DNA from 3 places in the Dyadobacter sp. HNCC25DJ186 genome. Region 1 is predicted to be linked to each of the others. Evidence: riboswitches for the same ligand, from Rfam matches in the RefSeq annotation. Region 1 holds a riboswitch; each other region holds the start of a gene.

The links. A riboswitch is a leader RNA that binds a small molecule or an ion and turns the genes downstream of it on or off. The one in region 1 is predicted to bind cobalamin.
Region 2: linked by a shared signal. The riboswitch ahead of AC1XUO_RS17785 (TonB-dependent receptor plug domain-containing protein) and the one ahead of AC1XUO_RS05630 (TonB-dependent receptor domain-containing protein) in region 1 are both predicted to bind cobalamin.
Region 3: linked by a shared signal. The riboswitch ahead of AC1XUO_RS16675 (ABC transporter substrate-binding protein) and the one ahead of AC1XUO_RS05630 (TonB-dependent receptor domain-containing protein) in region 1 are both predicted to bind cobalamin.

What each region holds. Positions count from the first base shown of each region.
Region 1 is NZ_JBXHAS010000002.1:170,481-173,668, reverse strand. Features, by position in the region: gene AC1XUO_RS05630 (TonB-dependent receptor domain-containing protein) at 1-1,391, opposite strand, end outside; cobalamin riboswitch at 1,572-1,705, opposite strand; gene AC1XUO_RS05625 (methyltransferase, TIGR04325 family) at 1,911-2,699, opposite strand; gene AC1XUO_RS05620 (glycosyl transferase) at 2,881-3,188, shown strand, end outside.
Region 2 is NZ_JBXHAS010000005.1:400,538-403,725, forward strand. Features, by position in the region: gene AC1XUO_RS17775 (glyoxalase superfamily protein) at 1-287, shown strand, start outside; gene AC1XUO_RS17780 (DMT family transporter) at 322-1,284, opposite strand; cobalamin riboswitch at 1,378-1,580, shown strand; gene AC1XUO_RS17785 (TonB-dependent receptor plug domain-containing protein) at 1,639-3,188, shown strand, end outside.
Region 3 is NZ_JBXHAS010000005.1:163,689-166,876, reverse strand. Features, by position in the region: gene AC1XUO_RS16680 (FecCD family ABC transporter permease) at 1-252, opposite strand, end outside; gene AC1XUO_RS16675 (ABC transporter substrate-binding protein) at 316-1,557, opposite strand; cobalamin riboswitch at 1,588-1,874, opposite strand; gene AC1XUO_RS16670 (AAA family ATPase) at 1,915-2,472, opposite strand; gene cbiB (adenosylcobinamide-phosphate synthase CbiB) at 2,482-3,188, opposite strand, start outside.

The DNA of each region.
Region 1 (3,188 bases):
GAAATTCCTGCATCATTGGTTTGGGTATCGTAGGAAACGTAACTATCTGCGATAAATTTTTTCTGATTTACATCGATACCAGCTAATATCTGGTGATCCATGCTGCCCGTTTTTACCCTTCCGTTCACAAACACCTGCTGGGAAAAAACAGTAGCGCGGTTCAGGTCATATTTGGGATTTCGCAGCAGGATATTGGGATTAGCAATGTTAACGCCGGTCACCCACATGTAAATTCCCTCCAACTGATTCCGCATAAAAGATCCACGCGCCGTTGCACTCCAATTTTTATTGAAACTGTGTGTAAAAGTCAAAAAACCGGTATGGTCAGATACCTTAAAAGGATCCAGGCTTTTTTCATTAATCGTGAAATCGTTGGGCAAACTCCCAAAACTGTTCGGCGCCATCACGATCGGGCTCATTAGCGCATAGCTGAATTTTTGTAACATGTATTCAACCGATACCGTTGTTTTATCACTGATCACATATTTGATCACCGGTGCGACGAGCAAGCGTTTATTAAAATCTGTGTTCACGAAAGAATTAGCGCGCATGGCCATCACATTCAGCCGGTATTGGAGCTTCCCTTTTTTATCCAGCAAACCGTCCAGATCAGCAGAAGCTCTGAAAAAATCCCAACTGCCAAGCATCGCGTTGATTGAATAATGTCGCCCACCGGTTGGTTGTTTGGTCATGACATTAAAAGTTCCGGCAGGATCGCCGATGTTATTCATAAATCCGGATGGGCCTTTGATAAACTCAACGCGGTCAATAATCGCGGCATCTTCAGGAACCGGGCCTCTATAAATTGGTGTCAGGTCGATGCCGTTCCGAAGCGTGGAAACCATCCCGCCGCGCATAAACATATACGGCCCCAGATTGTTTGAAACTTCCTGTCGGATCACCCCGCTCACATTCCGTGTCACGCCGTCGGTCATATTGAAAACCGCCTGGTCATACAACACTTCACTGCCGATTTCCTGAATATTTTGAGAAAGGTTGATCAGCGGACTCTGTAATCTGAGCGCGCTGGAAACTGTATTGAGATTATACTCTTTATAATATTTGGAAGAAATTTTCACTTCATCCAGATCCTGTCCGGCAGATTCCGACAGGGAAATTTCAACGAACGGACCAGAGTCTGAAATGTATAAAACCTGTGTTGCATAACCTAGATGACTTACTTTCAGTGCATCTATTTTCTGATCCGATTGTATCTCAAAAAGTCCGTTGGAATCAGTTATGCTTCCGGTAGATTCATTGATACTTACGCTGACTCCCGGTAAAGGCTGGCCGCTCGTCGTATCCCTGACTTTTCCCTTAATAACAAATTGACCATACACCTCAGAGAAAGATAAAACAGCAAGTAAAAAAAGGAAAAGTTTAATTTTCATTTATACACAAATAAATTATTTACAACTTTGATATTGAGTATGTTCAGATTTGTCATAATACATTGCCAAAAACGCGAACACAGGAGAGAAAATAAGGCAGGAAACAAATAATCAATAAACCAAAATGTACGTTCAGTACATATTTGAATGAAGAAATACCAAAACCTGACTAACTCCTGCGCGGAAGTATCATCATAAAAAGGTATCTGACTTATAACATTTTAAATGTTACTTACAGTTGCGCGACAGTCCGTGAATCACACACGGTTCCCCTTATTAGCAAAATCTTAATGAACAACAACGACACAAGAAACTTCTTACCGGACAAAAATAGGCTATTTATTCGAAATAATTAACTTAAATGCGATAACGAATGTTGGAGAGTTTTCTTGAACGAGTAACCGCTTAGAAAATTCCGTACCAATCACTTAAATAGGATTAAAAGAAGAATACATTTCCTGGTTTTTAGTCTTTTTAAGTTTTTTACAAATGAATTTTCCAGAACTTCTAATGGGGAATTTACTTTTTGACCAGAAAAAATCCTTTATCATATCCGGCTTTTACACCATCGATTTCAATATCCTGCTCGCCGGGAACATAGGACTCAAATTCAACCTTTACTTCGTAATCCGTAAAATGTTCAAGCAATTTTTTTTCGTTGAAAAACCAGGCCGGATACTCAGCCTTATAAATATCGGGCGGAACGATTTGAAGTGTCAACCGGTCCGGCTGGTCGTTTTTGATGAAAGATGTCCGATCGAAAAGAATGTATTTAAAATCGTAAGTTTTAATTTCATTAAGGAAATCATGCGGTTTTTCCAGATATTGAACAACACTGGAAAGCAATAAAATATCAGCCTTTGTGTCAGCCATACTTTCAGCGATATCAAAGTGAAATTTCAATACGTCGTCCTGAAACAGCTCTTGCCCGCACTTTACGTATTCCTTTTGCTCAACAACACTCCAGTGAATTTGCACCGAAGGAGGAATAATATCTCTTACCTGATAATAGGTACTTCCCAGCGAACCTCCGAAATCAATAATATTTAACTCCCCTCCACATTCGATAGCAGCGAACAGCAATGTTGAAATAATGGAGTACGGATAGAGTTTCTTGTCAAACAGCACGGAGTCACGCTCATATACCGCCTGACCATTCTTAATTTTCAGCAGTGAATCTTTTGTAATTTCCAGAATATTATCAGACTCATACCCGCCCGAACGCGCGACAAGCTCTTCCCAGCTCTTATAATTTCCGAACCAGCCATATCTATTTTTTTCCTTCTTTTTCAGCTTGAACAATGACATATCACCAAATTAAAGTGCAGCGCAAGTTAGGATTTTATTTATGTAGTAATATACTCATGCGGTTACAAAAATACCCGTCTAAAATTAAATTTTTGATTTGGTAAAATTTAAATAACTCCATAAATATTATTCAGTAATATTTGTGTTTACGTTATAACCCGCGTCTCTATTTTTTGATTACATGCAGAATTTTTGCACACTTTTCAATTCGTTATATCTTTCACGAGGTCTGGCGATGTATTATTCGTTATTAAAACAAACCTCTGATTTTCAACTATATATATTTGCTTTCGACGAGCAAAGCCGTGAAATATTAACGCGCCTGAATCTTTCCAATGTTATCGTCATTTCTTTGGAAGAATTTGAAACGCAGGAATTGCTTTCTGTAAAAGAAGGTCGCACACAGGGTGAATATTGCTGGACATGTACGTCGTCTACGGTCTGGCACTGTATCCACAAGTATGAGCTAGACCATTGTACTTATCTTGA
Region 2 (3,188 bases), on a different contig from region 1:
TCGGCTTTACTATTGACTGGACGCATCGGTTTGGTGATAATTTTCCGCTCTATCTTCAGGTATCAAGGGATGGAATAGTCCTGCATTTGACAGAACATCATGGTGATTGCACACCTGGCAGCAAAGTTTTTATTGAATGTACCGGACTGGCAGAATTTCACCAGGAATTACTGGAAATGAACTACCGGTTCAATCGTCCCGGATTGGAGGATGCACCGTGGAATGCAAAAACGATGGAAGTTATTGATCCGTTTGGAAATAAATTGCTTTTCAACGAATCGAAATGATAAATTTTTCAAGCCACGAATGCACGAATTTCCACTAATCATTCGTGAAAATTTGTGTATTCGTGGCGGGTTTATTTTTTGTTTTATCCTTTGAAAGCGAAACCAGCAAGCCTCCGCCAATAATTAACAGCATACCGATGATCATAGGAATGGTAGGAATTGCTTCTCCCAGCCAAAGCCCAAAAAACAAGGCGAACAAAATATTGGAATAACCTACTGCCGCTATCCGGCCGGCTTTGTCGAAAGTGAATGATTGTGTCATCATAATTTGTCCGATCATCGCTGTGATTCCCAAAGCAAGAAATCCCAACCAATGCGCCAATGTAGACGGCCATCGGAAAGTACCAATCAGAAAATCCAGGCCTTCGTGTGGAAAATAGGTCCCGATAATCATGGAGAAAATAGGTAGTACTATACCGCTGAGCATAAATGATAAAACAATTGCCCGCGTATCATAGACCTGTCCGAGCTGGCGAATGGCCAGATAAGCAACAGCGGTCAGCAGTGCGTTTCCCAAACCGATAATATGATTTCTCCAAGACATCGATAAATCGGGCCGGAATACAAATAATATCCCACCAAAACCAAGCAAGATCGCTATCCACTCTTTTGTCCTCAATTTTTCTCCAAGAAAGAGCCACGAAAGAAAGGCGAGAAAAATCGGATAGGTATACTGGTAAGTCGACGCCCTTCCCAGACCAAGTGTTTTGATGGCATAAAAAAGTAGGTACAGAGAAAGCGTTCCGACTACGCCTCTGAATATCAGCAGGCGGAGTTTTCCACCTTTTTGGATCATTGGCCGTTGCAAAATACTGGCGCCAATGAATAATACGCCGATTATATTTCTGAAAAATACGAGTTGAACAATATGAAAATCTTTGCTCAGCCATTTTGAAATAGCTGACATCAGCGCGAAGAAAAAGGAAGCACCCAGCATCAAAAGAATCCCTTTTTGTGGTGCGGAAATTACTAAACGATTTGCGGTGCGGGTCAACAAGATGATCAAAATTTTGTACAAAGATAAGACATCCAAATTTGTAAGGCGACTTTTACTTCATGCCAAGAGTGTGTTCGCGCCGCATTAATTACTTACCTTTGTAAAGTTTTTGGTGCCAGAAGTTAGTTAACCGCTACGGAACGGCTTAAAAGGGAATCCCGCGAAAAACGGGAGCTGTCCCCGCAACTGTGAGTTTTTAAAAAAAATTGATCTGAATCTGCACTACCACTGTTCAAACGGGAAGGTATTTGATCAATAAAACGAGCCAGGAGACCTGCCAGAAATAATTCAACGTTTTGATTTTCGGAGGAAAAATCACAAAACTGTTTGTTATGATTTATTTATACTTTTCAGGTGTTTGACAGACAAAATTTTCGTTGTCTGTTTCTTGCAACGCTGTCGTTTTTGGCAGTGAATGAGAATGCTGTTGCCCAAAATGACTCGATTTCTTTGTCGCCAATGACTGTATATGGCTTCGCGCCGGAAAGGTTTATGAGCGGATTAAAAATTCAAAAGATTGATTCGATCACGCTTGAACAATTTCGTTTCAGGAATATCGCTGACTTACTTTCTTTAAATACGGCAGTCATTTTTAAAAATTACGGCCCGGGACAATTATCCACGGTTGCATTCCGGGGAACATCACCTAACCATACCGCTGTACTTTGGAATGGACTAAATATCAATCTTCCAACGTTAGGACAAACTGATTTTTCAACCATCCCAGTCGCAGGATTTGACCAATTATCCGTTCAGTATGGCGCTTCGGCAAGCGTGGTCGGAACCGATGCTGTTGGTGGAAGTATTCTGCTGGGAAGTTTGAAACCTCAGGCAGGTTTACAGGTTATGATTGGACGGCAACAGGAAAGTTTTCGCAACAGTCAGACACAGGCGACGATTAAGTATGGAACACGCCTTAATAACAACTGGAATTTTTCAGGAAAAACGGCTGCCTACGATGGAAGCATGAATAATGATTATCGCCATCCTGAGCGGAACGGTGAAGCAATAAGTCCTGCTACAACTTTCCAAAAGGGTTTGGTTCAGGATTTATTTTTTACAAAAAACGAACATGAATTGTCTGGGCACGTCTGGGTAACGGATAATAAACTGACCACAAATCCTGAAAACCTTGCCGGGCGACAAATGACTAGAATCAAATCGTCCAGATCGATGCTTCGTTATCAATTTGAAGGGTGGACGGTGCGAACTTCCTGGATACGGGATATTATTGATTATGCCGTCGGTGATTATTCAAAACTGGATCATGCTGTCACGGACCGCTATGGAGTTCGTGCGGAACGCACATTTGATTGGAAAATCGGAAAGTCAGGCAACACCTTTCAAATACAGACAGGCGGAGAATTTACGCATTATAAAACACAAGTTGAAAACTACGAGCGGCCTGTAATCACAGAAAATCGCGGTGATGTTTTTGTATTGACACGTTGGCAGGCAACTTCGCAACTGTTGATTTCCGCTAATCTGAGACAGGCATTTGTAACCGGTTACAATCCACCGTTCACGCCATCCCTGGGAGCGGAATATCGGCTTACACAAAACCGTCCTTACACCATAAAATTAAGAGGTTCGCTTGGCAGAAGTTATCGCGTTCCAACGTTAAACGAGCGTTATTGGAAGGATTTGGGAAATCCGGATATCAAACCTGAAAACGGATTTAATAAAGAACTCGGTGCAGAAGCGGTTTATGCTTTTAATAAAAATCAAAGCTTTTCCGCAAATTTAAGTGTTTATCACAACCGGATTGACAACTGGCTTTATTGGAATCCGACAAGCAATTTTCGTGTCGAGAATTTACAATTAGTCATAGCCCGTGGTATTGAAGCGCAATTTGGCTGGAAAGGAACTTGGGAGTATTGGAAATTTGGAAGTACAGTGAACTA
Region 3 (3,188 bases), on a different contig from region 1:
CAAACCGCTGACGGATAATCCGCAGCCTACCAGAATGGCCGTAATCGCTTTTGGTAATCGTATTTTTTCGATAATAAACAACCAGGCAGTCGTATCCGATTCTCCTGAAAAGACAATTCTCACCACTTCTCCGAAAGGTATACTCACCGATCCCAGCATGATATCCAGCATAAAAAATAGCACAGCCAAAACCGACAAACCAATAATGATCAGTCGCCGGAAATTGGAAGAGGATTGAGAAACAAGTTGCATAATCAATGTTTAAATCAGCTGAGATGTTTTAGTAGCAATAGCCGAAAGCTGACCGCCGACAACCTATTTCACCTGCTTATAATAAACCAACTCATGTTCAGGAAGTAATTCCGGATGTAAAATTTTGATCAGATCTGCCAAAACAATCTGCGGATTTACAGCGCCCGATTCCCAATAGTCATTCGAGCCGCGACTGTTTACACGTTTGTTATAACTGTAAATCTGTCCGGTTTTATAGGCTTTGAAATCCGTGTAACGAGAATCCTTCGCCAGGATTTCCTTCTTGTTGTCGTAGTTACTGATTCCCACATTCAGCCAATAGTCAGCAGTCAATGCAATAGGATATACAGCCTCAAAATTAAGCGCTAAACTACCCGTTGCTTTGGTATTATTCCAATGGTAATCAGCGCCTGCGTCCCGGAAAAACTGTGCCATATAACTATTCCCATTCGGAACAAACCATGAATCTTTGGAATTCATACCGGTAATGATGCTCGGTTTTGCTTTCACCTTTTGAGATAAAACCGCAAGACGTTTGTATTCTTCTTCCATTTTGGCAAATTTCTTATTGACAAAATCTTCCCTGTTTAGCAGTGCGGCTAAAAGTTTTACCCATTCAGCACGGCCTAATGGCGTTGTTTCTACCCATTCTGAATTAATCAATACAGGAATTCCTGCTGCGTTCAAAGTGGTATATCTTTCCATTTTTGAAACCGGACTTCCGGTTGTCATCACCAAATCAGGATGCATGGTGATCAGTTTTTCCTCATTCAATCCCTGGTCTTTTCCAACTTCGGCCATTTTGCCAGCCTCAATTTTTTTGATAATTTCAGGATTCGAGACATATTTCAGGTTACCAAGTCCGGTTACGATTTTCTCTTCACCCAAAAGTCCCACCAAACCGACATGCATGGACGACATCGCAACGAGGCTGCGAATGGGGATTTCGATAAATTGACTGTTGGCATAACCCTTCGGCTTTTTGGTGCCGCGCTGCAATAAAACATACCTGGCCGTATCCGTGCTTTTTTCAAAAGGACTTAAAACATTGATTACCTTATAATTGTCGTGATATTCAATCGTGAAGCCCTTAGCATGATGAATCTGGATTTTCTCGGAAAAATAATCTTTCCCGGAAGAAGCCGTTTCTGCGCTTTCGGTCAGGTTTGAAGAGGTGCCGCAGCTTGTAAGAAATAGTAATGTCGCGAAAAACAATGCCACGAAACGGGCAGTTTTACTGAAATGAGAAAGTCGCGCATAGTCATAGCGAACTTCCTGAAAGGAGGTTTTCTGTTTTTGTGTCATTTGTGCTGCAAGCCTTTCTTCCGAAAGCGTTGCGTGTTAAGTGAAAAGGCAGGTCTTCTGACTCGTTCCATTCCCTCTGACGCCTTCCCAGTTTAATTTTGAATGATAGAATGTTGGAGTGAGAGAATGTGTTGCAATTAGCCATTATTCACTCATTCTATCATTCACTCATTCAATCATTGCCCCAGTGGCTTTTGCCATGAATGTTTTTATGAACTTACAGCAGCGGAGACTGTTCCGGACTTTCACCGGTATTCCCTTTTAAAGTAACCTGATTTTTTTAAATCCGGAATACTACCCTGATGGGTGCAAAACTACTAAGATTTGCGTCGTGATTGTGATTTGGCCGGAATAATTCTAGCGGAGTGTCTGAATGGCTTTGTTTTGGGTCAATTTTTCCAAAATGAAATTTACTCTTTTATCGACACTGCAATATGGTAGTTCTATGATTGAATATCCGGCAGACTGATACGTTTCGGTCAGCATCTGATAAATTTCCCTGGCTTCTTCAAAGGTTTGCCAGCGTTCGTCGTCGTTAATGTAAATGGTTTCCCAGGGCGGAGCCATGAAAATATTGGGATGATAAGGATAGTTTTTAATTGCGTTATGGTATTGAGTTTTTACCTCTAAATTTCCAACTTTCAGGTAAGCTACAATATCAGGAATAGCTCTGTCGAAAAACGTAAAACCTGTGACGGATAACGATTTTTTGTATTCGTCAACCATACGCGCCAATGCCAGTTCTGCAAAGGAGGAAAGATTTTTCCATGGTAAATTTTCTGTTTCTAAAATAACCTGTTCCTGAATGAGCTGACGAGAAATTTCGTCAGAACAATTAAAACCCTGAGTTTTTAAGGCATTTAACAGCGTAGTTTTTCCTGATCCCGGACCGCCGGAGATGACAATTGCATTCATAGGGTTAATTCACCAAATATTATTTCCGACGAAAGAAAATGCTATAATGATCATAACAACCATTAAAAAACAACTTTTATGATTGATCGAAATAACGCTTCGGACCTCTTCCGGTTTTATTGTCCGATCATTCTCTCCGATAAAAGGTTTATCAACCCACTTCCCATGATACACATTTGGACCGCCGAAACGACAATCCAGAATTCCTGCCAGGGCAGATTCGGGGTAACCGGAATTTGGACTTTTATGTTTGTTGCCATATTTAAACACAAATTTTAAACCGCGTGAACTGGATGTTACAATAATCATTAATAACGCCGTGATACGTGCCGGAATAAAATTCGCAACATCATCCAGGCGAGCAGCAAACTTTCCAAATTGTTCATACTTATCACTCCGGTAACCAATCATGGAATCCATGGTGTTAATCATTTTATAAACCATCATAGCCGGAACGCCGCCGATCGCGTAGAATAATAAGGGCGCGATGACACCGTCGCTCAGGTTTTCCGACATGGTTTCAAATACGGCTACACGGATTTGCTGTGCGCTTAATTGTGAAGTATCCCGGCCGACGATGCGGGATAATTGTTTTCTGCCTGCTTCCAAACCTTCTTTTTCCAAAACTAAAAATACATTTCGTCCTTCTGTGATCAATGCATTATTCGCTAAACCATACCAGACCCAAATGCTATTGATCGTTATAAAAAGCCAAA